Regions from separate parts of the Caulobacter sp. GW821-FHT12A07 genome, predicted to be linked through region 2. Evidence: riboswitches for the same ligand, from Rfam matches in the RefSeq annotation. Region 2 holds a riboswitch; the other holds the start of a gene.
What was found. Region 2 has a riboswitch for cobalamin ahead of metE (5-methyltetrahydropteroyltriglutamate--homocysteine S-methyltransferase). Riboswitches for the same ligand answer to the same signal wherever they lie in the genome.
Positions count from the first base shown of each region.

Region 1 (17,082 bases), on a different contig from region 2:
ACGAGGGCCAGCGGAGGGGCGAGCAGCAGCGGTTCAGCCATGGCGTCCGACCAGTTCGATCAGCGGGCCGGTCTGGCCCTCCACCACCCTTGCCGTGACTCCGTAGGCCCTGGCCAGGACATCCGGGGTCAGGGCCTCGCGCGGCGGGCCATCGGCGATCAGCTTGCCGTCCACCAGCACCAGCACCCGGTCGGCCAGGCGCGCGGCCACGGCCAGGTCGTGCAGCGTCATGACCACCCCCTGGCCGTCCCTGGCGGCGAAGTCGCGCATCAGGTCCACGGCGTCGAGCTGATGGCCGGGATCCAGCCCCGCCAGCGGCTCGTCGGCCAGCAGCCACGACGGCTCGCCGGCCAGCACCCGGGCGAACAGCGCCCGGCCGCGCTCGCCGCCCGACAGGCTCTTGACCTCGCGCAACGCCAGATCTTCGAGGTGGGTCTGCTTCAGGGCCTTGGCCACGGCCAGGTGGTCGGCTTCGGAGAGACCGCGCGCGCCGCTGTGCGGGGTGCGGCCAAGGCCCACCAGGGTCTCGACATCGACGGCCCAGGCCACCTCCGGCGTCTGCGGCAGGAAGCCGATGCGGCGGGCCCGCTCGCGATGCGCCAGCGAAGCCAGGGGCGCGCCGCCCAGGATCACGCTACCGGCGTCCGGCTTGCGCAGGCCCGCCAGGCAGGCCAGCAGAGTGGACTTGCCCGCGCCGTTGGGGCCGACGACGGCGGTCACCTCGCCGGGGCGGAAGTGCGCGCTGACGCCTTGCAGCACCGGGCGGCCGCCCAGGGCGACGGCCAGGTTCTCGGCCGAAAGGATGTCGCCAAGGAGCGGGCGGGTCATGCAAGCCTCCGGCGCATGGTGATCAGGAGAGCCAGGAAGAACGGGCCGCCGACGGCGGCGGTGGCCACGCCCAGCCGCATCTCGGCCGCCGACGGGGTCAGGCGCACCATGATGTCGGCCGCCAGCACCAGGGCCGAACCGGCCAGGGCCGACGGCACGAGCAGCGCCCCCGGCCGGTGTCCAACCAGCGGCCGCACCAGGTGGGGGGCGATCAGGCCGACGAAGCCGATCAGGCCGGTCACAGCCACGCTCGCGCCGGAAGCCACGCCGACGCCGACGGCCAGCAGCACCCGCACGGCCGACAGGTTGACGCCCAGGGCCGCGGCCCCGGTCTCGCCCAGGGTCAGGGCGTCCAGCGAGCGGGGCAGGGTCAGCAGCACGGCCAGGCCCGCCACGATCAGCGGCACGGCCAGCCGCACCTCGTCGACGCTGCGGTCGGCCAGCGAACCCAAGAGCCAGCTGATGATCTCCTGCGCCGCCCAGGGATTGGGAGCCAGGCTGAGGGCCAACGCCACGCCGGCGCTGGCCACGGTGTTGAGGATCACCCCGGCCAGCAGGAAGGTGACCGTGCCGCCGGTCGTGCCGGCCAGGGCCAGCATCAGGCCGACGCCGATCGCCGCGCCCAGCACCGCGCAGGCCGGCAGCAGCCAGGTCGCGGTGAAGGCCAGGCCCAGATAGAGGCTCATCACCGCCCCCAGCGCCGCCATCGACGACACGCCCAGCACGCCCGGATCGGCCAGGGGATTGCGGGTGTAGCCCTGCATGGCCGCGCCCGACATCCCCAGGGCCGCGCCGATGGCCACGGCCAGCACGGTGCGCGGTAGGCGCAGTTCGAAGATGATCGCCCAGCGCGGGTCGGAGCGGTCGACCCAGGCGCTCCACGGCGCCCAGACGCGGCCGCTCATCAGCGACAGCCCGAAGAGGACCGCCACGGCCAGCAGCAGGCCGGCGATCAGCAGCCAGGTTCGGCGGTTATGGCTCATGCTCGGGCCTTCAGGGCGTTGCGGCGGGCGGTCGCCAGGGTCGCGGCGGTGTGGATCAGGGTCGGGCCGCCGCAATAGAGCAGCCGCTCGGGGAAGGTCTCGCGGGTCATGCGGTGGCTCACCTTGGCGAGGGCGGGGTGGTTGAGCATCCGCTCGGCCCAGGTCGGGGCGTCGGGACGGGCCTGTCCGGCCAGCAGCACCTGCGGCGGGTCGGCCAGCAGCCGCTCCAGCGGGACGTTGCCCCACTTCTTCAGGCCGTAGCGGCTGGCGACGTTCTTGAAGCCGGTGCGGGTCAGCATCTCGTCGACCAGCGTGCCTTCGCCGGCCGCGAAGCCGTTGGGCTGGAAGACCAACGCCTCCAGCGGCTTCGACCCCGAGGGCGGCGCGGCGGCGGCCAAGGCCTGGTCGATGCGGGCGATCAGAGCTTCACCGCGCTCGGGATGACCGGCGGCGGCGGCGATGCGGCGGATGTCTTCCTGGTTCTCGGCCCAGCTGTTGGGCACCTTGAAGAGTTCGGCCCGCACGCCCAGCCGCTTCAGCGCCGCGCGGGTGGCCGGTGAGGAATGGGCCGCGCTCAGCACCACGTCGGGGCGCAGGGCGATCACCTCCTCGGCGCTCTCGTAGGTCATCGGATAGGACTTGGCCCGCTCGGCGATGCTCGATTGCTGCGGATCGCGGGCGTAGTGGCTCAGCGCCGCGATCTGGTCGCGGTCGGCCACCTCGACCAGCACGCCGTCCAGGCAGGGATTGAGGGAGACCAGGCGCGGCTTCTTCGGCGCGGCGGCGCCGAGGCCGACGACAAGGCTAGCCCCCAGAGCGACCCGCCTGCTGAAACCAGTCAAAACTCCACCCCGCGCTGGGCCTTGAAACCCTGCTCGAACGGATGCTTGACCAGGGTCATCTCGGTGACCAGGTCGGCGATCTCCAGGAGCTGCGGCTTGGCGTTGCGGCCGGTCAGGCAGACATGCTTGTCATTGGGGCGGGCCTTCAGCGTCTCCACCACCTCGTCGATGTCGAGATAGTCGTAGCGCAGGGCGATGTTGATCTCGTCCAGCAGCACGAAGTCGAGCGTCGGATCGGCGATCATCGCCTTGCTCTCCTCCCACGCCGCCTTGGCCGCGGCCACGTCGCGCTCGCGGTCCTGGGTGTCCCAGGTGAAGCCTTCGCCCATGACGCGGTAGCGCACCTGGTCGGGAAAGCGGCTGAAGAACAGGCGTTCGCCGGTCTTCCACTTGCCCTTGATGAACTGCACCACGCCCACCTGCATGCCCCAGCCCAGCGAGCGGGCGACCATGCCGAAGCCGGCCGAGGACTTGCCCTTGCCGTCGCCTGTGTGGACCAGCAGCAGACCCTTCTCCAGGGTCTTCGATTTCATCAGCTCTTCGCGCTCGGCCTTGAGGGCGCGCATCGCCTCGGCGTGCTGCTCGTTGGCGTCGCCAATATCGGAGGGGCTCATCGCGGGGTCTCCAGGGCGGCGGCCAGGCGCGCCCAGTCGGCGTCGAATCCGGGCAGGCCGAAGCGTAACAGGCTCGGGTCGTGATCGAAGGGCCGCGTGAGGATCCCGGCGCGCGCCAGGGTCTCGAAGCGCACGGTTGCGTCGGTCGCACGGGCTAGGCGGAACAGACTGGTCCCGCCGACCACCTCGAAACCGGCGCGGGCCAAGAGAGCGTCCAGCCGCGCGGCGTCGTCGTCCAGGCTGGCGCGCGTGGCGTTCGCCCAGGCGGTGTCGGGATAGGCCGCCAGGCCCGCGGCCAGGGCGGGAGCGGAGAGGGGCCATTCGCCCAGCGTCTCGCGCAGGCGGCGGGCGAGCGCCGGCCGGGCGATCACGAAGCCCAGCCGAAGTCCGGCCAGACCGTAAAACTTGCCGAACGAGCGCAGCACGATCAGCCGCTCATGATCCGGCGCGCCGGCGAACGGGGCGACCGACAGCGACGGCTCGCACTCGACGAAGGCCTCGTCGACCACCGCGCCGCGCTGGCCCAGCGCCAGCACCGCCTCGGGCGCCAGGCTGCGGCCGTCGGGATTGTTGGGGTTCACCACCACGCACAGGTCGGCCTCGTCCGGATCGGCCACGACCTCGGAACCGACGCGCCGCCAGGCGAGCGGATGGCTGGAATAGGTAGGAATCGGCAGGCTGACCCTGCCGCGAGGCAGGATCTTGGGCAGCAGGCGGATCGCCGTCTCGCTGCCGGGCACGGCGACCACCCGGACGGGGTCCTCGACACCGAAGGCCTGGGCGGCCACGGCCTCCAGCCGCGCCAGGTCGGCCGGATCGGGCAGGCGGCCCCAGTCCTCGAAGGCCTGGGGCGGAACCGGATAGGGGCGAGGATTGATCCCCGTCGACAGGTCCAGCCACGGCGCGGGCGCATCCGGAAAACGCGCCCGCGCCGCCGCTAGGCGGCCGCCGTGTCCGGAAAGGGACGACGGCGAACCGCTCATCAGAACTTCGCCCGGACGCCGGCGAAGGCGCCGCGGCCCACCGAGCCGTAGCGGTAGATGGTCTGGTATTCCTTGTCGAAGAGGTTCTCGACGCGGCCGAACACCTCGAAGGTGTCGTTCAGGGGATAGGCGGCCCGCAGGTCGAAGAGGGCGTAGCTCTTCAGGCGGCGGGTGTTGGTGGCGTTGTCGTAGCTCTCGCCCACGTACTGCACCGAGACGCCCGTGGTCAGGCCGCTCTTCCAGTCGTAGTCGGCGTTCAGGTTGGCCGTCTCGCCGGCGCGGCGCGGAAGGCGCTTGCCGTTGTTGGTGGCCGAACGGTTGATCGGGTCCATGTTGGTGTAGTTCGCCGTAACCTTCAGCGACGAGGTCACCTCGATGGTGGTCTCCAGCTCCACGCCGCTGGTCTCCGTCTTGGCGAAGTTGGCGTAGCCGCCGTAGTTGGGCGGGGTGTTGTTGGAGACGTAGTCGATCTGGTTGGTGATGTCGCGGTGGAACCAGGTCAGGCCCGCGCGCACGCGGCCGTTCAGCACGCTGTGCTCGACGCCCAGGTCGACGCTTTCCGACTCCTCGGGCTTCAGGTTCGCATCGCCGTAGATGCTGTAGAGCTGGTACAGCGACGGGGCCTTGAAGCCCTCGCCGTAGTTGGCGCGGAACACCGTCACGCCGCCGTTGGGGCTGTAGGACGCGCCGGCCTGGTAGACCGTGGCGTCGCCGAAGGCCGAGTGGTCCTCCCGGCGCACGCCGCCCGTCAGGGTCAGGCCCTCGACCGGCTGGGCGCGCAGGTGCAGGTACAGGCTGTCGGTGCGCGCGGCGTGGCTGTCGGGCGTCGGGTTGGGCTCCCATTCCGACGGCGAGGCGGTGCGGAACCACGAGCGCTCGGTCTCGGCCCCGAAGGTCGCGCGGAGGATCTCGCTGACCTGCCAGGTGCCCTGGTATTCGAAGCGCTTGTTGGTGCCGCGGGCGTCGAAGGTCTTGGGGACCGACGAGCTGGGATCGAAGTTGTCCCGGTCGGTCTGGGTGTAGCCGAAGCCGAGGCGGTTTTTCAGCGCGCCGTCGAAGGCGCTCAGGCGCACGCCGGCGTAGCTGACCAGTTCCTTGGTCTTGCCGTATTCGGGGCTGTCGGCGAAGGCGTAGAGCGGGGCGGGGAAGCCGTCGAATTCGTTCTTCGAGGCGGCGTAAGACGTGCGCAGGTCGATGGTGGCCCAGTCGGTGACGTTCAGGTCCAGGCGGCCGCTGACGCCCGCGTTGCGGTAGCCGTCCTTCTCCTTGCCGCCGTACGACTTGCCGAAGGCCGAGACGCCGTCGGTGGTGTAGTAGGCGCCGGCGATGCGCCAGCCGCCCCAGTCGCCGCCGGCGCTGAGCGCGGCGTTGCCGTAGGCGGTGTCGCGCGAGCCGAGCTCGGTCGCCAGCTGGGTGGTGAGCGGGCCGCTGGGCGTGGCGGTCAGCAGGTTGACGACGCCGCCGATGGCCTGGCTGCCCCACAGGGTCGATTGCGAGCCGCGCAGCACTTCGATGCGGTTGACGTTGCCGGCCAGCAGGGTGGCGAAGTTGTAGCCGCCGCCGGTCGAGGACGGATCGTTCAGCTTGACGCCGTCGATCAGCACCACGGTCTGGTCGGTCTCGGCGCCGCGGATGCGCAGCTGGGTCGTGCCGCCGACGCCGCCGTTGCGGGTGACGGTGACGCCCGGCGTGCGCGACAGCAGGTCGGAGATCACGACGGCCTGGGCCTTCTTCAGGGCCTCGGCGTCGATCACCGTCATGCTGGTCGAGACTTCCGACAGCTTTTCGGGCTCGCGACCGGCGGTGACCACCACCTGATCGACTTCGGCCACGGCCGTATCGGCGAAAGCCAGGCCAGGCAGGGCCAGGGCGGGAACTGCGGCCGCCAGGGCCAGCAGGGAAACAGGGCGCATGTCATTCCTCCGTGCGCGACAAGAAGGAGCGTGTTCTCGTGAACACGCCCGGACCGAAGCGTCGCCATGCGGGAAGACCCGATCGTACGGCGCACCCCGGCCGGACGAAGGACGACCGCGACAGGCAGGTCTCCTGGCTCGCGGGTCATCGTTGCTGCGCGTCGCCTTCCCAGCTCTCTTCCGAAGAACAGACCCAGTGGCATGTGACGCGCGAACTCGCCGCTTACAGTTGCGGGGGCAGCCCGGGTTTCACACCCGAGTTCCCTTTTCATCCTCTTTGGGAGGAACCTGTCGCGTCGGCTGGACTATAGGGTGCGCCGCACACCGTCAATCTGGAGTTCCCCGTTGTCACTGACCCTGGTTCTAGGCGGCGCCCGCTCGGGTAAGAGCGCTTTCGCGCAAGGGGCGGCCGAGGCGAGGGCCGCCGCGGTCGGCGTCCGACCGGTCATGATCGTCACCGCCCAGGCCTTCGACGCCGAGATGGAGGAACGCATCGCCCGCCACCAGGCCGATCGCGGCCAGGCCTGGACCACCCTGGAGGCGCCCTTCGATCTCGTTTCGGCCTTGCGCGGCCTGCCGCCGGGCGGCGTGGCGGTGATCGACTGCCTGACCCTTTGGTTGACCAACCTCATGCTGGCGGAAAAAGATCTCTCGACCGAAGCGGCAGCGCTGGTCGCGGCGGCCTCGGCCTTCGACGGCGAGCTCTGGCTGGTGTCCAACGAGGTCGGCTGGGGCGTCGTGCCCGACAACGCCTTGGCCCGCAGGTTCCGCGACGAGGCGGGACGGCTGCATCAGGCCCTGGCGGCCGCCGCCGACGCCGTCGAACTGGTCGTCGCCGGACTAAGCCTGCGGATGAAGTGATTCCCGACGCTCTCGCCCCGATTGCTCAACTTTCGGCGATGCGACGATTGCGCACGCAGACACCGGGGGCGCAGGCATGGTTAAGACCTATTTACACATTCGAATTCACTTAATTCGACGGGCGGGCTGCCATGCGACGGATCCTCATCGCCGAAGACGACATGCTGCTTGGCGGCGTCTACGAGGTCCTGCTGGAAGAGGCGGGGTTCGAGGTGCTGTGGAGCCGTGACGGCCAGGAAGCGCTGGAAGCCTTCGACGCCTTCGCGCCCGACCTGCTGATCACCGACAACGCCATGCCGCGCATGACGGGCGCCGAACTGATCCGTTCGCTCGAAGGGCGGGGGACGCCGGTGCTGATGGTCTCGGCCAGCGATCCGAGCGTGCTGCAGGTCGAGCCCGACCAGTGGCTCGAAAAGCCGGTGACGCCGGCTCGGCTGCTGTCGGCCGTGCGCGCCATGCAGCGCGCGGGCGTTCAGGCCGCGGCCTGAAGTCCCACCGCCACGGCTGTCGCGAACAGTCCAAGTCCCAGACCCCAGGCGGCGCAGAAGGCCAGGGTGGGGTGGCGCTGCCACCAGCGCGGCTGGGGAACCCCCGTGATGGTCTTGTCGGTCATGCGGTCGCCTCGCGTGGTCGTCGAAGAACCAACGCGAGACGCCCCGCCTTCAGTTCCCTCTAGCCGCCGAAGCCGCGCGAGCCGCCGCCGAAGCCGCCGCGCGAGATGACGCTGCTGCGGCTCTGCACGCGGGTCGGGGCCTCGTAACGCGACGGGGCGTCGAAGCTGTCGGTGCGCACCCGGCTGCGGCCGGTCAGGTAGTCGCGCGACACCGGATAGCCCGAGCCGCTGTAATAGGTGCCGTCGCGGTCGCGATACATCGGCGCGCCGCGATAGCCGCGGTTGCTCATGCCTTCCAGCGCCTGGCCGATGATGAAGCCGGTCAGCAGCGGGGTGAAGAAGCTGCCGCCGCCGTTGGCCTGGCTGCGCGGCACGCACTGGTCGACGCCGTAGCGCTCCTCGCAGCTCTGCTGGTCGGAGAACTTGGGCGCGTTCTCGGCGCTGGCCTTCTGGGCCTCGTCATAGGCCGTCTGGCACTGGTCGGCCGTGAAGTCGCCCGAGGCCTTGCACTCGTCGAGATTGGCGAAGCTGGAGGCGTCGACCTTCTTGCCCGAGACGGCCGCGGGGGGATCGCCCCACTGGGTGGCCGAGCCGGGATCGTCGCACGCGACCAGGGTGAAGGCCGAGCCGGCCATCAGGCCCGTCAGGGCCACGGCGCTCGAGCGCTTGCGGCGGCGGGACGGGGCGGGGGAGTGGGCGTTCATGTCCGGCCTCACGAGGTCATGCAGGCGGCGTTCAGCAGGCCGACGGCCAGCGAGATCGAAGCCAGATAGACGCCGGCGGCGACCTCGGCCTTCTCGATCCGGTCGATCAGGTCCTTCAGCACCGTGAACCGCACCAGGGTGAAGGCGGCGATCTGGATGACGGCGGCCAGCAGGGCCCAGGCGGCGAACTCCAGCAGGCTGACGGTGTGGCTGAGCGCGGAAGCCAGCGGCAGCACGTAGCCGACCACGGCGCCGCCCAGGGCGATGGCGGCGGCGACGTTGCCCTCGCGGATCAGCTTGGCCTCGTTGTAGGGCGTCACCGCCTGGTAGACGATCTTGAAGATCACCGTGAACACGCCGGCGGCGACGAAGGCCACCAGGAAGGCCAGGGCGCTTTCGCCGAAGGCTTGGACGTCGAACATCTCTAGTTTCCCCTATGGACCGTGGTTCAGGCGCGGAATTCGCCGACTTCGAGCGGCACGCCGATCATGGTTTCGAACGAGACCTCGCGGTCCTCGGTCTCCATCTCGATGGCCAGCAGCAGTTCGCGCCCCTCGCCCGGAAGATCGCGGGCGAACAGCATGCAGGTCTGGAAGATCCGCCGGTCGGGAATCCCGTCCCGGTCGTCGTGCAGGTCTTCCCAGAAGGTCACGGGCTCCTGGCTCTCGGCCTCCTCGCCGAACCAGAAGCGGTGGTATTCGGGCAGGCCGGCGGGCGTGAAGGTCCGGGCGCGCAGGCGCTTGCCCCAGGCGTCGCGATCGGCGCGGCTGCCCGGATAGGCGCTGTCCCAGGGGACGAACAGGGTGACGTCGGTCAGGCGCTGACCCTCGCGGTCGTCGGAGACCGCCTGAAACATCACGTGGTCGTCGGTGTAGAACCGGTGCACGAAGCCGCCGTCCTTCAGGTCCACCAGGCCCTGGGCGGTGATTTCCAGCGTGTCGTGGTCGAGCGGGAACTTGCTGTCGGCGCCGAAGCGCTTCCAGGCCAGAGGGTCCAGCCAGACGGTCCGCCCCAGCGTCACGTTGCGGATGGCGGGCAGGGCCGACTCGGGAGCGGGCTCCTTGCGGCCGAATAAGCGACTGAACATGGCTGGTCCCTGAAAGAACGCTCCCTCATGTACGGCGCCAGCCTGCGCTGTAAAAGGGGCCATGCTCGCTCTCGACGACTGGCCTTCGGTCTCCCATCTTGTATGAAACGGCCAAGATGGCCCGTGAAGAGGATGACGACCCGATGAGTCAGACGCCCTGGACTGTCCGCTCCCTGAAGGCGGCCCTGGACGAAGCGCCCGGCGTGGGCGCCGACGAGCTGAGCGTGCGGGTGCTGGAAGGCTCCGATCCGATCCTGCTGGTCACCATGCACTGGCAGGGCGACCTCGAGATCTATGTCAGCGTCAGCGACCAGCAGATCGCCGCCTCGGCCCTGCTGTGGCCCGTCGACGAACAGGAAGACCGCCACGCCTTCAACGAATTCCTGCTGAAGGCCCAGAAGCTGGTGCCGCTGTCGAACTTCGGCATCAGCGCCGTCGGCGGCCGCGACTACTACGAGCTGTTCGGCGAGCTTTCGACCACGACCTCGATCGAGGATATCGTCATCGAGCTGCGCACCCTCGCCGAAAACGCCATCGAGGCCGCCTCGGACCTGCGTACTTCGTTCTCCACCGCCGCCTGACCCTAACCGAAATTTCCCGGAGCCCTCCGATGTCCATCTGGCGCAAGCTGTTCACCCTGGGTCGCGCCGGCGCCCACGAAGCCACGTCCGCCGTCGTCGACGCCAACGCCATCCGCATTCTCGACCAGGAGATTCGTGACGCCGACACGGCCCAGGCCAAGGCGCGCGACAACCTGGCCACCCTGGTCGCCCGCCGGCGCATCCAGGAGAACGACGTCAAGAGCCTGCGCGAGCAGGTCGCCAAGTACGAGAACTCGGCCCGCGCCGCCGTCACCAAGGGCGACATGGACCTGGCCCGCCAGGTGGCCCAGCGCATCGCCGACCTCGAAAGCGACATCGCGCTGAAGGAGCCGCAGATCGGCGGCATGCGCGAGGCCGAGGACCAGCTCCACACCGCCATCGCCGCCACCGACCGCCGCATCGACACGCTCAAGCGCGAAGTCGAGGTCGTGAAGGTCAATGAGTCGGTGCAGCGCGCCCAGGCCGCCGTCACCGCCCGCGGCGCGGGCGCCGGCGCGTCCCTCGGCTCGGCCGCCGACAGCCTGGCGCGCATCAAGGAGCGCCAGATGGTCCGCGGCGAGAAGATCAAGGCCGCCGGCGAACTGGAAGACCGCCGCACCGGCGCGGATCTCGACGAGAAGCTGCGCGTGGCCGGCATTCTGCCCGGCCAGTCGTCGGCCGACGACATCCTGGCCCGCCTCGCGCCGCAGCGGGCTCCGCTGCAGATCGAGGACAAGGCCGCCGACGGTTCGAAGACCGAATAGGACGCAAGCGTGCGCCGTCTTTCCCTGACCCCGCGCCCAGACTGGCGCGAGAAGGCCGAAGCCGTCGGCTTCGTCTACCACCACACCGGCGGACAGGCCTATTGGGACGAGGGGACGGCGTACGCCTTCACCCTGCGCGAGATCGAGGAAGACCTGGAGCCGGCCGCGGCCCAGCTTCACGACCTGTGCCTGGATCTCGTCGACGAGGCCGTCGCCAGCGAAGAGCTTCTCGAGAAGCTGGCGATCCCGCCCGAGCACTGGGACTTCGTCGCCGCCTCCTGGCGCGCCAAGGAGCCGTCCCTCTACGGACGGTTCGATTTCGGCTATGACGGCTCCGCGCCGCCCAAGCTCTACGAGTACAACGCCGACACCCCCACCAGTCTGTTCGAGGCCGCCACCTTCCAGTGGCTGTGGCTCGAGGATCTGCTGGCGCAAGGAACGCTGCCGGCCGGGACCGACCAGTTCAACAGCCTGTTCGAGGCCATGCGCGAGCGCTTCGGCGTGCTGTTCCCCAAGGGCGGCTTCGTGCATTTCGCCAGCGACGCCGACGCCGTCGAGGACCGCCAGACGGTGCGCTTCCTCGAAGACCTGGCGTCCCAGGCCGGCCTGGATCCCAAGTTCGTGGCCATGGACGCCATCGGCCTGAACGAGGAGGGCCAGTTCGTCGACACCGACGGCTACCTGCTGCAGGCGGCGTTCAAGCTCTATCCCTGGGAAGACATGCTGCGCGAGCCCTACGCGGCCAACCTCGCGACAGCGAAGGTCCGCTGGCTGGAGCCGCCGTGGAAGGCGATCCTGTCCAACAAGGCGATCCTCCCGCTGCTGTGGGAGCGCCACAAGGGCCATCCCAACCTGCTGGAAGCCTATTTCGAGGGCGACCCGGCCGCCGCCAATCTCGGCGCCAACTATGTGCGCAAGCCGCTGTTCTCGCGCGAGGGCGCCAATGTCGAGATCGTCGGGGCGGGCGCCGAGCCGGTGCTCGACCAGGGCTACGGAGCCGAGGGCGCGATCGTCCAGGCCTTCCACCCGCCGCCCAGCTTCGACGGCAGGCATCCGGTGGTCGGCGCCTGGATCGTCGGGGCCGAGCCCGTCGGCATGGGCATCCGCGAGGACGACAGCCAGGTCACCAAGAACCTCGCGCGCTTCGTGCCGCACATCATCGAGGGCTGAGGTCTGGCCCGAACCGGGCTGGCTTCTCTCCCCGTAAAATCCCCGCGAAAGCGGGGACCCAGGCTTTTTCTGAAACGCGGGGCGCTAAACGATAAAACACCTGGGCCCCCGCTTTCACGGGGGATTTACGGATGTGGGGGAGGGCGAGGCTCGTGCTAGGCTCCCCCAAATGAGCGACTCCAACGACGACGGCCCGCCGGGCGAGACCCCGATCCAGCGCGCCCTGCGACTCAAGCAGGCGGCGCTGGCCGCCCGTCCCAAGCCGCCGCGCGGCGGTCGCTTCCAACGTGAGCAGGCCAACCGTATCGCGGCCGGCTCCTCCAAGCCGTGGAACAGCTGATGGCCGGTCTCAAGGACAAGCGTGGCTTCATCGACAAGGAGCGCCTCGATCTCTCCGAGCGCCAGGCCGTCGAATATTGGATGAAGCGCTGGGGCGTCACCCGCGACCAGCTGACCGCCGCCCACCGCAAGGTCGGCAAGATGACCAAGGACATCGCCGCCGAGCTCGGCAAGAAGCGCTGAGCGGCGAGGGGCGCTCGCCCCCTCGCTGGCCCCATGAGTCCGTCCCGCGACTCCCGCTGTGCGATCACAATCCAAATCGGCGACGCGCGGTGGTCGTCCGCCAGTCCCGAAAAGGCGGCGTGATTGTCCGTGTGGCGACGTTTCGTGCCTTTGAAATGGCGAGCGCCGTCAAACTGTGATCAAGACAACGTTGTCATAGCAATGATTTGCTGAATTCTTGGCAAAACTGCGGGAACGCAAAGCGCAGGTGGACGCGTTCTTGGCCAAAATGCTAGGGAGGCCACGGATATTGCACTGCGGGATTCAAGAACGCGGTCATGTTCCAGGGCGAGACGACCCCGATAGAGGGCGCGGCCTTTTTTCACTTTATCGCAGGGTGAATTCAAAATGCCGGTTGAGACGCTGACGAAGTCCCTTTGGGTCTATTCGTTCGGGGGAGGCGGCGCCGATGGCGACGCTTCGATGAAGAACCTCCTTGGAGGGAAGGGCGCGAATCTCGCTGAGATGTCGTCGCTGGGCCTGCCCGTTCCGCCTGGCTTTACGGTCACCACCGAGGCCTGCGTCCACTATTACAGCAACGGCAAGCAGTACCCGGCCGAGCTGGCCGGGCAGGTCGCCGCGGGCCTGGCCAAGGTGGAAGCCATCACCGGCAAGCGCTTCGGCGACGTGACCAACCCGCTCCTGGTGTCGGTGCGCTCGGGCGCTCGCGCCTCGATGCCGGGCATGATGGACACCGTGCTGAACCTGGGCCTCAACGACGAGACCGTCGAGGGCCTGGCCAAGCTGTCGGGCGACCGCCGCTTCGCCTACGACAGCTACCGCCGCTTCATCCAGATGTACTCGAACGTCGTGCTCGACCTGGAGCACCACATGTTCGAGGAGATCCTCGACGACCATAAGGACCGCCTCGACGTTCATGTCGACACCGGCCTCACCGCCGACGACTGGGCCGCGGTCATCAAGGACTACAAGGCCGCCGTCCAGAACGAGCTGGGCAAGCCGTTCCCGCAGGACGCCCAGGAGCAGCTGTGGGGCGCCGTCGGCGCCGTGTTCGCCAGCTGGATGAACGACCGCGCCAAGTTCTATCGCCGCATGCACGACATCCCCGAAAGCTGGGGCACGGCCGTCAACATCCAGTCGATGGTGTTCGGCAACATGGGCGACACCTCGGCCACGGGCGTGGCCTTCACCCGCAACCCGTCGAACGGCGACAACCGCCTCTACGGCGAGTTCCTGATCAACGCCCAGGGCGAGGACGTCGTCGCCGGCATCCGCACCCCGCAGTCGCTGACCAAGGCCGCCCGCGAAGAGATGGGCGACACCTCGCCGTCGATGGAAGAGGCGATGCCGACCGTCTTCCAGCAGTTCAAGACCGTGGTCGAGACGCTGGAACGCCACTACCGCGACATGCAGGACATCGAGTTCACGGTGGAGCAGGGCGTGCTCTACATGCTGCAGACTCGCAACGGCAAGCGCACCGCCAAGGCCGCGCTGAAGATCGCCGTCGACATGGCCGCCGAAGGCGTGATCAGCAAGGAAGAGGGCGTTTCGCGCGTCGAGCCGGCCTCGCTGGACCAGCTGCTGCACCCGACCATCGACCCGGCCGCCCATCGTGACGTCGTCACCGTCGGCCTGCCGGCCTCGCCCGGCGCGGCCACCGGCAAGATCGTCTTCGACAGCGACGAGGCCGAAAAGGCCGCGGCCAATGGCGAAGCCGTCATCCTCGTTCGCGAAGAGACCTCGCCGGAAGACATCCACGGCATGCATGCCGCCCGCGGCATCATCACCGCCCGCGGCGGCATGACCAGCCACGCCGCCGTCGTGGCGCGCGGCATGGGCCGTCCCTGCGTCTCCGGCGCCGGCGACGTGTCGATCTTCGCCAAGGAAGGCCTGTTCCGGGCCAAGGGCCGCGAGTTCAAGGCCGGCGAGATCATCACCATCGACGGCTCCACCGGCGAGATCCTGGCCGGCGCGCCGAAGATGATCGAGCCCGAGCTGACCGGCGACTTCGCCACCCTGATGGGCTGGGCCGACCAGGTCCGCCGCCTGAAGGTGCGCGCCAACGCCGAGACGCCGCTCGACGCCAAGACCGCCCGCCAGTTCGGCGCCGAAGGCATCGGCCTGTGCCGCACCGAGCACATGTTCTTCGACGACACCCGCATCGCCGCGGTGCGCGAGATGATCCTGGCCGACGACGAGGCCGGTCGCCGCACGGCCCTGGCCAAGATCGCGCCCTTCCAGAAGGCCGATTTCGTCGAGCTCTTCACGATCATGGAAGGCCTGCCGGTCACCATCCGCCTCCTCGACCCGCCGCTGCACGAGTTCCTGCCGCACACCGAGGAAGACGTGCAGGCCGTGGCCCAGGCCACGGGTCTCGACGCCGCCAAGCTGCTGCGCCGCGCCAAGGAGCTGCACGAGACCAACCCCATGCTCGGCCACCGCGGCTGCCGCCTGGGCGTCTCCTATCCCGAGATCTACGAGATGCAGGTCCGGGCCATCGTCGAGGCCGCCTGCGAGATCGCCAAGTCGGGCAAGGCCGCGCCGGTGCCGGAAATCATGCACCCGCTCGTCGCCAAGGGCGAGGAGATGAAGTACCTGCGCGAACTGACCGACCGTGTCGCCAAGGCGGTGCTGGCCGAGCAGGGCGTCGATCTGAAGTACACCGTCGGCACCATGATCGAACTGCCGCGCGCCGCCCTGCGGGCCGGCGACCTGGCCGCCAACGCCGAGTTCTTCAGCTTCGGCACCAACGACCTGACCCAGACGACGTTCGGCATCAGCCGCGACGACGCCGGCAAGTTCCTGGGCGCCTATATCGACAAGGGCATCTTCGAAAAGGACCCCTTCGTCAGCCTCGACCAGGAAGGCGTCGGCGACCTGATCCGCATCGCCGCCGAGCGCAGCCGGGCCGTGCGTCCGGACGCCAAGCTCGGCATCTGCGGCGAGCATGGCGGCGATCCGGCCTCGATCGCGTTCTGCGAAAAGGTTGGCCTCGACTACGTCTCCTGCTCGCCCTACCGCGTGCCGATCGCCCGCCTGGCGGCGGCGCAAGCGGCCCTGGCCGGGAAGTAGGGGAGGGGGTCTCCCCCTCACACTGCGACAACTTGAAACGGCCCCGCTCCACGAGCGGGGCCGTTTTTCGTCATTCGCCCGCTTGCACGAATATCGATAGGAAGCTATCTAAATAGATAGCAAGCTACCTATCGTTCTTCGAGCATCGTTCCATGACCGACGTCCGCATCCTCAGCGAGCGCACCTTCACCGGCGCCATCCTGCGCCTGGCGCGCATCTACCGCCGCGAGGTCAACCGCGCCCTGGCCGAGCACGGCCTGTCCGACGCCCGCGCCCTGCCGGTGCTGCACATCGCCCGCGCCGGCGGCGGCATGCGCCAGGGGGTTCTGGCCGAGGAACTGGGCGTGGAAGGGCCGTCCCTGGTCCGCGTGCTCGACCAGCTGTGCGCCGCCGGCCTCGTCGAGCGCCGCGACGACCCGGCCGACGGCCGCGCCAAGACCCTGCATCTCACCCCGGACGGCCAGGCCCTGGCCGTGATCGCCGAAGACACCGTCCAGGCCGTCCGCTCGCGCCTGCTGGTCGGGGTCAACGACGAGGACCTCGCCGCCACCCTGCGCACCTTCGCCGCCTTCGAGGCGGCGCTGGAAGCCGCCAACGGGCAGGGGGCTTAAGTCCCCGCCATGCCCAAGTTCGATCGGTGGACGCTGCTGTTCTCGCTGAACAGCTTCGTGGCCGCCATGCTCGCCCTCTGGATCGGTTTCGCCGTCGGCCTGCCGCGTCCGTACTGGGCCATGACCACGGCCTATATCGTCAGCCAGCCCCTGGCCGGCGCGGTGCGCTCCAAGGCGCTCTACCGCGTGCTCGGCACCATGCTGGGCGGCGCGGCCGCCGTCGCCCTGGTGCCGGCCCTGGTCAATGCGCCCGTCCTGCTGTGCCTGGCCCTGGCCCTGTGGGTCGGCGGCTGTCTGGCCGTCTCGCTGCTGGACCGCACGCCGCGCAGCTACGTTCTCATGCTGGCCGGCTACACCGCCGCCATCATCGGCTTTCCGGCCGTCAGCCAGCCGTCCGCCATCTTCGACCTGGCCGTCTGGCGCGTGGTCGAGATCGGCCTGGGCATCGTCTGCGCCACCCTGGTTCACAGCCTCGTTTTCCCCCGCCCGGTCGGCACGGTGCTGCGCGCCCGCCTGACCACCTGGCTGGGCGAGGCCGACCGCTGGGCGCTCGACGTCCTGAAGGGCGTCGACGCCCAGGCCTTCGCCCGCGACCGCCGCCATCTCGCCGCCGCCGCCAGCGAGATCCAGATGCTGGCCGTCCACCTGCCGTTCGACACCTCTCGCCTGCGCGAGACCACCGGCGTCGTGCGGGCTTTGCACGAGCGCCTGCTGATCCTCATCCCGCTGCTGTCGGGCCTGTCCGACCGCATGCTGGCCCTGAAAGACGTCCGCGACCCGGCCGCCCGCCAGGCCCTCGACGCCGTCGTCGCCTGGATCGAGGCCGGCGCCACGCGCGGCCCCGGGCTGGAGCTGATAGACCACCTGCGCGCCGAGGCCGCCACCCGCCGCGGCGGCGACTGGAACGCCCTGCTGGTCGAGAGCCTGCTGGTGC
Region 1 covers NZ_JBXAQX010000003.1:504,662-521,743, forward strand. Annotated here, with positions in the region: gene cbiB (adenosylcobinamide-phosphate synthase CbiB) at 1-41, opposite strand, end outside; gene AC1RRS_RS09050 (ABC transporter ATP-binding protein) at 34-828, opposite strand; gene AC1RRS_RS09055 (FecCD family ABC transporter permease) at 825-1,811, opposite strand; gene AC1RRS_RS09060 (ABC transporter substrate-binding protein) at 1,808-2,653, opposite strand; gene cobO (cob(I)yrinic acid a,c-diamide adenosyltransferase) at 2,650-3,267, opposite strand; gene cobD (threonine-phosphate decarboxylase CobD) at 3,264-4,250, opposite strand; gene AC1RRS_RS09075 (TonB-dependent receptor plug domain-containing protein) at 4,250-6,163, opposite strand; cobalamin riboswitch at 6,270-6,470, opposite strand; gene cobU (bifunctional adenosylcobinamide kinase/adenosylcobinamide-phosphate guanylyltransferase) at 6,509-7,024, shown strand; gene AC1RRS_RS09085 (response regulator transcription factor) at 7,156-7,512, shown strand; gene AC1RRS_RS09090 (hypothetical protein) at 7,497-7,637, opposite strand; gene AC1RRS_RS09095 (DUF1190 domain-containing protein) at 7,697-8,341, opposite strand; gene AC1RRS_RS09100 (DUF350 domain-containing protein) at 8,350-8,763, opposite strand; gene AC1RRS_RS09105 (YjfK family protein) at 8,790-9,428, opposite strand; gene AC1RRS_RS09110 (YjfI family protein) at 9,572-10,009, shown strand; gene AC1RRS_RS09115 (PspA/IM30 family protein) at 10,039-10,773, shown strand; gene AC1RRS_RS09120 (glutathionylspermidine synthase family protein) at 10,783-11,943, shown strand; gene AC1RRS_RS09125 (hypothetical protein) at 12,113-12,283, shown strand; gene AC1RRS_RS09130 (DUF3606 domain-containing protein) at 12,283-12,465, shown strand; gene ppdK (pyruvate, phosphate dikinase) at 12,853-15,537, shown strand; gene AC1RRS_RS09140 (MarR family winged helix-turn-helix transcriptional regulator) at 15,795-16,148, shown strand; gene AC1RRS_RS09145 (FUSC family protein) at 16,158-17,082, shown strand, end outside.
Region 1: it holds a riboswitch for cobalamin, as region 2 does, so the genes downstream of both, AC1RRS_RS09075 (TonB-dependent receptor plug domain-containing protein) here and metE (5-methyltetrahydropteroyltriglutamate--homocysteine S-methyltransferase) in region 2, are expected to answer to the same signal.

Region 2 (13,600 bases):
ACATCCTCGGCGACGCCGAGAAGAAGAAGAAGTTCGACGCCGGCGAGATCGACGCCGACGGGCGCGAGACCATGCGCGGCTTCGGCGGGGCGGGCGGCAATCCGTTCGGCGGCGGCGGCTTCAACCGGGGCGGCGGTTTCGGTCGCGGCGGCGAGGGGCCCGAAGTCGACCTCAACGACCTGTTCGGCGACATCCTGGGCCGCAATCGCGGCGGCGGCGGTGGTTTTGGCGGCGGCTTCTCGGCCAAGGGCGCGGACGTGCGCGCCAAGCTGGAGATCGACCTGGAAGAGGCGATCAAGGGCGGCAAGAAGCGCGTGGCCTTCTCCGACGGCCGCACCATCGACGTGACCATCCCGACCGGCGCCCAGGAAGGCCAGACGCTTCGCCTGAAGGGGCAAGGCAGCCCGGGACGCGGCGGTCCGGGCGACGCCCTGATCGAACTGGCGGTCAAGGCCCACCCGATCTACCGCAAGGAAGGCGAGCACCTGGTCATGGACCTGCCCGTGTCGATCCCCGACGCGGTGCTGGGCGGCAAGGTCGAGGCCCCGACGCCCGACGGCCCGGTGAACGTCACCGTGCCCAAGGGCGCCAACAGCGGTTCGAAGCTGCGGCTGAAGGGGCGGGGCCTGTCGGACGCCAAGGGCCACCGCGGCGACCTCTACGCCCGGCTCATCGTCACCCTGCCCGAGACCATCGACGAGGACCTGGAAAAGTTCGCCCAGGCCTGGCGGGATCAGAAGCCTTACACGCCGAAGCGGCGGTAGGGCCTGGACCCCTCCCTCTATCCTCCGGAACTGCGCGCCAGGATCCTGAACGTCTGGCGCGCCCGGTCGCTGTTCTGGTGCTTCCGCGCGTCGCACGGCCTGGACCGGCGGCGGCCGCACACGGTTGAGGTGCGCCTCGACCTGCCCGCCGAGACGATCGCTGCGCTGACGCAGCCCAAAGGCTGGCGGATCGCCCGCGCCGACATCGAGCGCGAGATGCTGTTCCTGCGGCGCGAGCAACCCCTGACCAACCGCGCCCTGCGGCTGATGTTCCGCGAGGCGCTGGTGCTGGCGGATGCGCACGGCGGGCGGCTGCACTCGTGGCTGCACGCGCCGGGGCTGACCGAGTGGGAGGCGGCGCTGGGAGGTCCTTCTCCCCTTGCGGGAGAAGGTGGCGGCGAAGCCGACGGATGAGGGGTTTCTCAGATTTTGGACGCCGCGACAGCTGATCGGCTGTCGCGGCGTTTTGCGTTTGAGAGACCCCTCACCCTCCCATGCTGCGCATGGGCCCCTCCCTCTCCCGCAAGGGGAGAGGGATCAGAGTTGCGCCCGCGCCGCCTTGGCCGCCGCGACCATGTTGGCCAGGGCCGGCTCCACCTCTTCCCAGCGACGGGTCTTCAGGCCGCAGTCGGGGTTGACCCAGAGCTGCGACGACGACAGGCGCTGGCCGGCTTTTTCCAGGAGGTCGAGCATCTCGGCGGCCGCGGGGCTGCGGGGGGCGTGGATGTCGTAGACGCCGGGGCCGATCTGGGCCGGGTAGGCGTAGGCCTCGAAGGCGTCGAGGAGCTCCATCTTCGAGCGGGCGGTCTCGATGGAGATGACGTCGGCGTCCATGGCGCCGATGGCGGCGATGATGTCGTTGAACTCCGAATAGCACATGTGGGTGTGGACCTGGGTCTGGGGCTCCACGCCCGAGGCGGCGATGCGGAAGGCCTCGACGGCCCAGGCGAGATAGGCGTCCCAGTCGCCGCGGCGCAGGGGCAGGCCCTCGCGCAGGGCGGCTTCGTCGATCTGGATGATCTTGGCGCCGGCGGCTTCGAGGTCGACGACCTCGTCGCGGACGGCCAGAGCGATCTGGCGGCAGGTCTCAGAGCGGGGGATGTCGTCGCGGACGAACGACCACTGGAGGATGGTGACCGGGCCGGTCAGCATGCCCTTCATCGGGCGGGGGGTGAGGGATTGGGCGTAGGCCCACCACTCGACCGTCATGGGCGCGGGGCGCGAGACGTCGCCGTAGAGGATCGGCGGGCGCACGCAGCGCGAGCCGTAGGACTGGACCCAGGCGTGCTTGGTGAAGGTGAAGCCGGTCAGGCGCTCGCCGAAATACTGCACCATGTCGTTGCGTTCGAACTCGCCGTGGACCAGCACGTCGAGGCCGATCTCCTGCTGCCAGGCCACCGCGCGGGCGGTCTCGGCGCGCAGGAAGGCCTGGTAGTCGGCGTCGGGCAGCTGGCCCTTGGCGTGGGCGGCGCGGGCCTGGCGGACGGCGGCGGTTTGCGGGAACGAGCCGATGGTGGTGGTCGGCAGGGGCGGCAGGGCGAGCCTGGCCTGCTGCAGGGCGATGCGCTCGGCGAAGGGCGTGGCGCGGGTCGCGTCGGCCGGGGTCAGCGCGGCGGCGCGGGCCTGGACGGCGGCGTCGTGGATCAGCGGCGAGGTGCGGCGCGAGGCGACGGCGGCGCTGGAGGCGGCGAGCTGGTCGCGGACGGCGGCGCGACCCTGGTTGAGGGCCTTGGCCAGGACGGCCAGCTCCTCCAGCTTCTGGACGGCGAAGGCCAGCCACTGGCTGACTTGCGGGTCGAGGCTGGTCTCGATGGCGAGATCGAGCGGGGTGTGCAGCAGCGAGCAGGACGGGGCCAGGATCACGCGGTCGGGGCCACGGGCGGAGACGACGGGCTCGACGCGGTCGAGGATGGCCTCGAGGTCGGCGCGCCAGACGTTGCGGCCGTCGACGACGCCCAGCGACAGGACGAGGCTGTCGCGGGCCAGGGCGAGGACGGCGTCGAGGTCGCCCGGGGCGCGGACGAGATCCAGGTGCAGGCCCTCGACCGGCAGGTTGGCGGCGGTGGCGAGGTTGTCGCCATAGGTCCCGAAATAGCTGGCCAGCAGGATGCTGATGCGCGGGGCGGCATGGGTCAGGGCGCCGTAGGCGCGGCGGATCTCGGCGCGTTCGAAGTCGGTGAGGTCGAGCGCCAGGCAGGGCTCGTCGATCTGCACCCAGTCGGCGCCGGCGGCGGCCAGGCGCTGGAGGAGGTCGGCATAGACCGGCAGCAGGGTGCTGAGCAGCGATAGCGGCTGGAAGTGGCGATCCTTCGACTTGGCCAGCTTGAGGAAGGTGACGGGGCCGAGGATGACCGGGCGGGTGTGGATCCCTTGCGCCTTGGCCTCGAGGAAGGCGTCGATGATCTTGGTCGAGGCCAGGGTGAAGGCCTGGCCGGGGACCAGCTCAGGCGCGAGGTAGTGGTAGTTGGTGTCGAACCACTTGGTCATCTCGAGCGCCGGCAGGCCGGTTCCGGTCTGATGCGAGCAGCCGTGGTTGCAGGTCTCGGGCGCGCCTTGCGTCCCGCCACCTTGCGTCCCGCGCGCCATGGCGAAGTAGAGCGGCAGGTCGACCGGGCCGCTGGTCCAGCCGTAGGCGGCCGGGATCGCGCCGACCATGACGGCCGTGTCGAGCACGTGGTCGTAGAGCGAGAAGTCGCCGCTGGGGACGTGGTCGACGCCGAGGTCGGCCTGGCGGCGCCAGGCGAGAGCACGCAGGGCGGCGGCTTCGGTTTCCAGCCCCTCGGCGTCGAGGCGGCCGGCCCAGTGGGCTTCGAGGGCGGTCTTCAGGCGGCGCTGGGGGCCGATGCGGGGAAAGCCGAGGGCGGCGACGGTGACGGTCATTTCTTAGCCTCTGTCTCGATGGTGACGGAGGCTGGACGGGGCGCAGGCATAGGCGCGCGAACGGGCTGGCCGACCCGCGCCTGGAGCTAGCGACCAGACCGGGCACCCCGCCGGAGGACGTTATCTGTCGAGGCAGGTCTCCTGGCTCGCGGGTCGACGCCGCCGTCCTGGCCTTCCCGATGCGCCACCGAGTCGAGTTCGGCGCATCAGTGACACGTATCGGACGGCCGCTCGCCGCTTACAGTTGCGGGGGCAGCGCCGGTTTCACACCGGCTTCCCTCTTAGCTTTGGACGCAAAACGTCCGCAGACCACGACCCGCTTATCAAGCCTGGGCCGGTCTGCGTTGTCAACAAGGACATAAAGATATCTTTATGTGATTTCAGATTGTGGTCGAGCGGGGCTTGGCCCGTGACAGGACGTCGCACACCGTTCATAAACCCCGCGTTCAGTCTCCATTCAGCCGTGCTCCTCTAAACCGGACGACATGAAGCCGATCCGCGCCATACTCGCCGCAGCCGCCATCGTCGCCGCCCTCCCGGGCGCGGCTCTGGCCCAGCGCGGCCCGGACTCGCTGGGCGCCGACTGGCGCGCCCGGCAGGACCAGGCGCGTGGCGGCGTGCAGTCGGGCCGCCTGGTGCCGCTGAGCGCGGTCATCGACAGCATCGCCCGCCGCACCCCCGGCCGCCTGCTCGACGCAGGGCTGGAAGGTCGCAACTACCGCATCCGCTGGGCGACCACGGACGGCCGCCGCATCGACTTCATCGTCGACGCCGAGAGCGGCCGGATCCTCAGCGGCGGGTAGGGCGTGACGGCTGAGACCATGAGCGATTTCGGCGTTCGTCACGCTCCACCTTTTGATTGCGAGCCTGTTTATCCGGTTCGGACGGGACCGTCCGAACCGGACAGGCTCTAGGGAGTTCCCCGAGACATGCGCATCCTGCTCGTCGAAGACGATCCCGACCTGTCGCGCCAGCTGAAGCTGGCCCTCTCCGACGCGGGCTACGCCGTCGACCACGCCGCCGACGGCGAGGAGGCCCAGTTCCTGGGCGAGACCGAGCCCTATGACGCGGTGATCCTGGATCTTGGCCTGCCCAAGGTGGACGGGGTGTCGGTGCTGGAGCGCTGGCGGCGCGGCAATGTCGCCACGCCGGTGCTGATCCTGACCGCCCGCGGCGCCTGGAGCGAGAAGGTCGCCGGCTTCGACGCCGGGGCCGACGACTACCTGACCAAGCCCTTCCACACCGAGGAACTGCTGGCGCGCCTGCGGGCGCTGCTGCGGCGCTCGGCCGGCCACGCCGCCCCGAGCCTGACCTGCGGCGGCCTGCGCCTGGATCCGCGCGCGGCGCGGGCCAGCGTCAACGGCGAGCCGCTGCGCCTGACCTCGCTGGAATACCGCCTGCTGCACTACATGATGATGCACCAGGGCCGGGTGATCGGCCGCACCGAGCTGGTCGAGCACCTGTACGACCAGGACTTCGACCGCGACAGCAACACCATCGAGGTGTTCATCGGCCGGCTGCGCAAGAAGCTGGGCGCCGACCGCATCGAGACGGTGCGGGGCCTCGGCTACCGCCTGATCCCGCTGGAAGGCGAGACCGCGGGGTGATCGCGCGCGGGGGCGAGGCTTGATGCTCGACTTCCGCAAGCGCTCGCTCGTCCGGCGGCTGGTGCTGCTGGCGGCGATCTGGACGCTGTTCGTGCTGCTGGCGGCCGGGGCCTTCCTGACCGCCCAGTTCCGCGACGCGGCCATCCGCCGCTTCGACCAGTCGCTGGCGGTGCTGACCGACGACCTCTATGCCGGCTCGACGGTGGAGGACGGGGTGGTCAAGGCGCCGTTCCTGACCGACATCCGCGCCACGCGGGCCTATTCCGGCCGCTACTGGGCGATCTTCGCCCAGAAGAGCGGCGGCGGGCTCTCGGCGATCGAGCGCTCGCGCTCGCTGTTCGACAGCGATCTCATGCTCTCGACCGCCCAGATCGACCGGCTGACGGCCGACCCGGGCAAGACCCTCTATTTCGACATGCGCGGGCCGCAGGACAAGCCGCTGCGGGCGGCGGCGATCCTGACGCGGCTGCCGGGGCATCCGGCGCCGGTGGTGTTCATCGCCGCCGAGGACCGATCCCCGATCGACGACGACGCCGACCGCTTTGGCCGGATCACGGCTTTCGCCCTGCTGCTGCTGGGCGTGGGCCTGATCGTGGCCATCGTCGTCCAGGTGCGCTTTGGCCTGCAGCCGATCTTCCGCCTGCGTCGCGAGATCGCCGGGGTGCGCAGCGGCAAGGCCGAAAGGCTGGTCGGGCCCTATCCGGAGGAGCTGGAGCCGCTGGCCGGCGAGCTGAACGGCCTGCTGGCCCACAACCAGGAAGTCGTCGAGCGCCAGCGCACCCACGTCGGCAACCTGGCCCACGCCCTGAAGACGCCGCTGTCGGTGATGCTGACCGAGGCCAGCCAGCAGGGCGGGGCGCTGGCGGAAGTCGTCGAGCGCCAGGCCCAGACCATGCGCGAGCAGGTCGACCACCATCTGCGCCGGGCGCGGGCGGCGGCGCGTTCGCAGACCAGCGGCGAGCGCACGCCGGTGGAGCCGATCCTCGACGAACTGGCCGTGACCCTGGAGCGGATCTTCCAGGACAAGAACGACGGGCGGGGCGTGGAGATCGACTGGCGCTGTCCGGAAGACCTGTGCTTCCAGGGCGAGCGGCAGGACTTCATGGAGCTGGCCGGCAACGTCATGGAGAACGCCGGCAAGTGGTCGAAGGCCCGCATCCGCGCCGAGGCCAAGGCGGACGGCGAGGGCCGCATGCTGCTGACCGTCGACGACGACGGCCCGGGCATTCCGGCCGAGCAGCGGGCCCAGGCGCTGAAGCGCGGTCAGCGGATGGACGAGCACACGCCGGGCACCGGGCTTGGCCTGTCGATCGTCGACGAACTGGCGCGGGCCTATGGCGGCTCGGTGACCCTGGACGATTCGCCGCTGGGCGGCCTGCGGGTGGTGCTGTCGCTGCCGCGCGCGGAGGGTTAACGCTACCGCGCGCCACTCTGGCGATAGCGCGCTGTCGTCAAGGTGGAGCTTTCGGCGCCGCGACACTTCGCCTTGCCTTGCGGTGTTGAAAAAGCAGCGGTTTCGGAAAGTCTTAACCTCGTTGGCAACATGGTTGACGCTGCCTGGACATGTCCCGTCCCCGGCGGAGATCGATGCCCGCAATCGCCGCGCACAAACTGCAGATCCTCAGGACGCTGGTCGAGACCGCGCCCGATGCGGCCCTGCGCAGTCTCGAGCTCGCCCTGGCCAACGCCGGCGGGCAGGGGGCGCTGGCGACCGTGCGGGCCATGGTCGAGGACGAGACCGCCGATCGCTACGTCCGCAACACCATTCTTTCCCCCATCGCGCCGCTGTGCCAGCCGCGCGCCGAGGACCTGCCGCAGTTTCCGCGCCGGGCGCTGGCCCTGCTGTGGAAGGCGCTGAAGGTCGAGGCGCCGCGCCAGGTCGCCGAGGGCGCGGCGCGCTGCAATCCCTGGGATCTCGACAACGGCGCGCCCGACGTCTTCAACGAGCTGTGCAAGATCGCCGCCCGAGGCCTGCGCGCGGCCGAGCGGCCCGAGTACGAAGCGATCGCCCAGATCTGCGACGCCGACGAGCTGGCCGACTATCTCGACCTGTCGGTGATCGTCCGCAACGCCCTGCCGCGACTGTCGGAATGGGTCAGCCGGATGAGCGGCGAGCGCGCGGCGGCCGCGCGCCTGGCCTATCGCGACGCCTGCGCGATCAGCGACGACGCCGGTCCGCGGATGTTCGAGATGCTGGCGGCGCACCTTCCCGAGCCCTGGCGGATCCTGCGGGTGATCTCGGCGGTGATGGACCGTCCCAACGACCGCTACCTGGCCTCGTCGGAGGTCAAGGAATTCGGCGAGCGGATGCTGGCCGACATCGAGGCCAGCATCGAGCACGTGCGCGGCTTCGACCTGGAGGGCGGCGAGGCCTCGGGCCGTTCGGCGGCGGCCTCGGCCCAGCGCATCGCCCACCAGTTGACCGAGTTCGAGCAGGCCGTGGACGTGGCCAAGGACGGCCCGTGGGGCAAGCGCCTGGCCAAGTTCAAGCAGGCCGCGGCCCAGGCGGCCGAGACGCGGATGAACGCTGCCGACAAGGAGCTGGGCCTGGCCTTGCCGCTGCGGCCGATCTCGATGATGGGCAAGATGGGCGGCGGCAAGGGCGTGCCGAAGCTGGAAGAGGCGCCGGACGCGGCCCTGGTGCGCCGCGCCGCCTCGGCCCTGGCCTTCATCGAGGACCTGCGGCCCTGCGCGGCCCAGGCCGGCTATGGCTCGACCCGCGCCAAGGTGCTGGAGAAGCTGAACCAGCGGCTGGACCAGTACATCGAAGACAGCCTGCACGTGGCCCGCACCGGCGAGGGCGGCGACCCGCAGGTGGCCCGCGCCTATCTCGAGATCGCCGCCGCCTACATCGCCCACACCCGCGACGAGAAGACCGCCGAGATCGTCCGCCGACGGGCCGTCGCGGCGATGGCGGCTTAGCGCTTCCGCGCAATCTGCGCCTTACGTGCTTTTTTCACTGACGCGCAGGTCGATCTGCGGCTAACAGCGAACCATGATCGGTTTCTGGATCGCCGCCGCGGGTCTGTCCGCCGCCGCCGCCGCCCTGGTGCTGCGGGGCGCCGCGCACGGGCTCGCGCCCGCTGGCGACGACCCGGCCCTGGCCGTCCACCGCCGGCAGCTTTCCGAGATCGACGACCTGGCCGAGCGCGGCCTGCTGGCCGACAGCGAGCTGAAGGCCGCCCGCGCCGAGGCCGGCCGCCGCCTGCTGGCCGCCGCCGACCAGGGCGCGGCCGACTGGCCCCAGGACGGTAAAGGCCCGCGCCGCGCGGTGGTGGCCGTCGCCGCGATCGCCGCCCTGCTGGCCGTGGTGGTCTATGTGCTGGTGGGCGCGCCCGGCGCGGCCGACCAGCCGTTCGCCCGCCGGGTGGCCGAGTGGAAGTCTACCGACCCGTCGATGCTGGACCCGCCGCGCATCGCCGCTGTGCTGGAGCAGGCGGCCAAGACCCGACCCAACGATCCCGAGCTCTATCGCAACCTCGCCCTGGTGCGCATCGCCGGCGGCGACGCCGTCGGGGCCGGCGAGGCCCTGCGCCGCGCCGTGCGGCTGGCCCCGCAGCGCGCCGACCTGTGGACCGCCCTGGGCGAGACCTTCGTGGCCGGCGACAACGGCCAGGTCGGTCCCGACGCCCGCATGGCCTTCGCCGAGGCGCTGAAGCGCGACCCGAGCGACCTTTCCGCCCGCTATCACCTGTCCAAGGCCCTGATCGCCGACGGCAAGCTGGACGAGGGCCTGGCCGGCTGGCGGGCGCTGCTGGCCTCGCTGCCGCCGGCCGACGAGCGCCGCGCGATCCTGGCCGGCGAGATCGATCGCACGGCCAAGGCCGGCCGGCTGGTCGAGCCGAATTCGCAGGCCGCCCAGGCCGCCGCTGACGGCGGCGTCACCCCCGAGATGATCCAGGGCATGGTCGACAGCCTGGCCGCCAAGCTGGCCGCCGATCCCGACAACGCCGACGGCTGGGTGCGGCTGGTGCGCGCCTATGGCGTGCTGGGCGACGTCGCCCGCCGCGACGCCGCCCTGAAGACCGCGACCGAGCGCTTCAAGGATCAGCCGCGCGTGCTGGCCGCCCTGCGCCAGGCCGCCGATGCGCCCGCCGCCACTTCGGTTCCCCGATGAGCTTCCTGCCCAAGTCCCGCAAGGCGCGCCGGCGTCTGACCATCCTGCTGGCGATCGCGCCGGTCGCCGCCCTGGCGGCGGGCCTAGCCCTGTACGGCATGCGGGACTCGATCTCGCTGTTCTACACCCCGGCCCAGGCCCAGGAGGCCCACGTGCCGGCCGGCCGCAAGGTGCAGTTGGGCGGGCTGGTCCAGGCCGGCAGCGTGGTCAAGCACCCGAACGGCCTGGTGGAGTTCGTCGTCGCCGACCAGAAGGCGACCAGCAAGGTGCGCTACCAGGGCGACCTGCCCGACCTGTTCCGCGAAGGGCAGGGGATCGTCGCCTCCGGATCGTTCGACGAAGGCGGCGTCTTCGTCGCCAAGCAGGTGCTGGCCAAGCACGACGAGCGCTACATGCCGCGCGAGGTGGCCAAGGCCATCAAGGAGCAGGGCGAGTGGCGCGGCGAGGGCGCGGCTCCGCCGTCCTACGGTGAGGGAAAGACCGCCCGATGATCGTCGAGTTCGGCGCGTTCGCCCTGGTCCTGGCCCTGGTGCTGTCGGTCGCCCAGAGCGGCCTTTCCGCCGTCGGGGCGATGCGGCGGTCGGGCGCGCTGGCGGGGGCGGGACGCGGCGCGGCCGTGGCGACCTTCGCGGCCCTGGCCTGCGCCTTCGCCGCCCTGATCTACGCCTTCGTGACCTCCGACTTCTCGGTGGCCAACGTCGCGGCCAATTCCCACACCGCCAAGCCGCTGCTCTACAAGGTGGCCGGCGCCTGGGGCAGCCACGAGGGCTCGATGCTGCTGTGGTGCCTCGTCCTGACCGGCTACGGCGCGGCCATGGCGGTGTTCGGCGAGCGCCTGCCGCCGCGCCTGCGGGCCTGGGCCATCGCGGTGCAGGGCGCGCTGGGCGTGCTGTTCCTGGCCTACACCGTCTTCGCCTCGAACCCGATGACCCGCCTGCCGGACCCGCCGGTGGAGGGCCGCTCGCTCAATCCGCTGCTGCAGGACTGGGCCCTGGCCGTGCATCCGCCGTTCCTCTATTCGGGCTATGTCGGCTTTTCGGTGGTGTTCTCGCTGGCGATCGCCGCCCTGATCGAGGGCCGGGTCGATGCGGCCTTCGCCCGCTGGGTGCGGCCCTGGACCCTGGCGGCCTGGAGCCTGCTGACCGTCGGCATCACGCTCGGCGCCTTCTGGGCCTATTACGAGCTGGGCTGGGGCGGCTGGTGGTTCTGGGACCCGGTCGAGAACGCCAGCTTCATGCCCTGGCTGATCGGGGCGGCCCTCCTGCACTCGGCCATCGTGCTGGAGAAGCGCGGCGCCCTGCCGGGCTGGACGGTGTTCCTGGCCCTGGCGGCCTTCGGCTTTTCGATGCTGGGGGCGTTCCTGGTGCGCTCGGGCGTGCTGACCAGCGTCCACGCCTTCGCCGTCGATCCGACGCGGGGCGTGCTGCTGCTGTCGATCATGGGGATCGCGGCCGGCTTCGGCTTCGTGCTGTTCGCCATCCGCGCGCCGAGCCTGAACGCCGGCGGCCTGTTCGCGCCGGTCAGCCGCGAGAGCGCCATCGTGCTCAACAACATCATCCTGTCGGCGGCGACGGCGACGGTGCTGCTGGGCACGCTCTATCCGCTGATCCGCGAGGCCCTGGACGGCGAGGCCGTTTCGGTCGGGCCGCCGTTCTTCAACCTGACCTTCACGCCGCTGCTGGTGCTGGCCCTGGCCATCCTGCCGGCCGGACCGTTGCTGGCCTGGAAGCGCGGCGACGCGCGGCTGGTGGTGCGGCGGCTGTGGCTGGCGCTGGTGATCGCCGCGGTGCTGGGTCTTGCCGCCTACGCCCTGGTCACCCCGCGCAAGGCGCTGGCGAGCCTGGGCCTGGTGCTGGGCTTCTGGCTGATCGGCGGCGCGCTGGCCGAACTGGCCGAGCGGGTTAAGGCCTTCCGCGCCCCCTGGGCCGAGGTGCGCCGGCGCCTCTCGGGCCTGCCGCGCGGGGCCTGGGGCATGACCATCGCCCATGCCGGCCTTGGCCTCTTCGCGCTGGGCGCCAGCTTCGAGACCGCCTGGCGGGTCGAGAGCGCCCAGGCCCTGGGCGTCGGCGGCAAGATCGAGCTGGGCGCCTATGTGCTGACCCTGACCGACGTCGGCACGCTGGACGGTCCCAACTACCTGGCCGAGCGCGGCGTGGTGCGGATCGAGAAGAAGGCCGGTGGTTTCGTCTGCACGGCCGAGCCCGAGCGGCGGTTCTTCCCGGTCGGCGGCCAGACGACCTCGGAGGTGGCGCTGTGCCCGCGCGGCCTGGACGACCTCTACGTGGTCATCGGCGAGCGCCGGGCGGGTCCGGCGGGCGAGCCGGCCTGGCTGGTGCGGGCCTATGTCAATCCGTGGGTGCGGCTGATCTTCCTGGGACCGCTGATCATGGCCCTGGGCGGGGCGGTGTCGCTGTCGGATCGCCGGCTGCGGCTGGGTGTCGGACGGAAGGCCAAGGGAGCGCAGGTGTGAGTGTGCTCCAAGCGATCCTTCTCCCCTTGCGGGAGAAGGTGGCCCGCGCAGCGGGTCGGATGAGGGGTCTCTCAGAACCCTCCGTGCGACCCCTCATCCGTCGGCTTCGCCGACACCTTCTCCCGCAAGGGGAGAAGGGGCGCGTGTTGATGATCACCCTGGCCGCCGTCGCCTGCATGGCCGCGGCCTCCGACCCGTCCGAGCGGCTGGCCGATCCGGGGCAGGAGGCCAGGGCGCGAGAAATCTTCAAGCAGGTGCGGTGCCTGGTCTGCCAGAACGAGTCGATCGACGATTCCGAGGCCGATCTGGCCCGCGACCTGCGGGTGTTGGTGCGCGACCAAGTGAAGCAGGGCCGGAGCGACGGCGAGATCCGTGCGTTCCTGACGGAGCGCTACGGCGAGTTCGTGCTGCTGAAGCCGCCGTTCTCGCCCGGCAACGCCGTGCTGTGGCTGACGCCGCTGGCGGTTCTGCTGGCCGGCGGCGGGCTGATGGTCGCGCTGCTGCGGCGCCGGCGGGAGACGGAGGCGCCGCCCGAGGCGCTGTCGGCCGAGGAGGAAGCGCGGCTGCGCGGTCTGCTCGGGAAAGAATGACACGATTGCGCCGCGATGACGCCGCAAGAAGCGCCGCGTGGGTGAAGGAAAGATAATCCTGGAACCGTTGCACGAATTGCTGGTGCGACTAGGTTCTGTTCGACAGAACCCGGCGCAAAGCGCCGTGGGTTGAGGAAAGACGAAAGATGGCTGCTCGGAAGTCAGGATTCATTGTTGGCGCCGTCGCGGGGGCGGGCGTCGCGTGCGCCGCCCTGGCGGGCGTGGGCATGCGGATGGGACCGGCCGGCGCCGCGGAGCAGGAGCCGCAGCTGGTGCGCGCCTCGGCCACCGCCGCCCCGATGTTCGCCCCGCCGCCCGGCGCGCCGCTGTCCTTCGCCGACATCTTCGAGAAGGTTTCGCCGGCCGTCGTGCAGATCGACGTGACGTCCAAGGCCGATCCCAAGGCCCGCCTGCGCATTCCGGGCCTGGAAGGCCTGCCGTTCGACATCGTGCCCAAGGGCCAGAAGCCGGGCGAGGACGGCGACGACGCCGCCCAGGCGCCCAAGCAGCAGTCCTCGGGCTCGGGCTTCTTCATCTCGGCCGACGGCTACATCGTCACCAATAACCACGTGGTCGCCGACGCCGACACCGACGGCATCAACGTCGTCATGAAGGACGGTCGCGAACTGAAGGCCACCATCGTCGGCCGCGACGAAAGCACCGACCTGGCGGTGATCAAGGTCATCGATCCCAAGGCCAAGGGCGCGGCGTTCCCGTTCGTGAACTTCGAGAACCAGGCCCGCCCGCGGGTCGGCGACTGGGTGATCACCATCGGCAACCCGTTCGGCCTGGGCGGCACCGCCACGGCCGGCATCATCTCGGCCTATGGCCGCGACCTGGGCGACAACTCCTCGCAGTTCGTCGACTACATCCAGATCGACGCCCCCATCAACCGCGGCAACTCGGGCGGTCCGTCGTTCGACATCTACGGCCGGGTGATCGGCGTGAACACGGCGATCTTCTCGCCGACCGGCGGCTCGGTGGGTATCGGCTTCGCGATCCCGGCCGACGTGGCCGAGGCCACCGCCAAGCAGCTGATCAACGGCGGCAAGGTGGTGCGCGGCTATATCGGCGCCCAGATCCAGCCCTTCACCAGCGAGATGGCCGAAGCCCAGGGCCTGGCCGACGTCAAGGGCGCCATCGTCGCCGACCTGGTGCCGGGCGGCCCCGCC
Region 2 covers NZ_JBXAQX010000001.1:555,674-569,273, reverse strand. Annotated here, with positions in the region: gene AC1RRS_RS02665 (DnaJ C-terminal domain-containing protein) at 1-764, shown strand, start outside; gene AC1RRS_RS02660 (hypothetical protein) at 894-1,178, shown strand; gene metE (5-methyltetrahydropteroyltriglutamate--homocysteine S-methyltransferase) at 1,302-3,644, opposite strand; cobalamin riboswitch at 3,759-3,973, opposite strand; gene AC1RRS_RS02650 (PepSY domain-containing protein) at 4,130-4,447, shown strand; gene AC1RRS_RS02645 (response regulator transcription factor) at 4,574-5,251, shown strand; gene AC1RRS_RS02640 (sensor histidine kinase) at 5,274-6,665, shown strand; gene AC1RRS_RS02635 (hypothetical protein) at 6,839-8,173, shown strand; gene ccmI (c-type cytochrome biogenesis protein CcmI) at 8,247-9,368, shown strand; gene ccmE (cytochrome c maturation protein CcmE) at 9,365-9,859, shown strand; gene AC1RRS_RS02620 (heme lyase CcmF/NrfE family subunit) at 9,856-11,838, shown strand; partial or broken gene AC1RRS_RS02615 (hypothetical protein) at 11,836-11,966, opposite strand; gene AC1RRS_RS02610 (cytochrome c-type biogenesis protein) at 11,988-12,428, shown strand; gene AC1RRS_RS02605 (Do family serine endopeptidase) at 12,575-13,600, shown strand, end outside.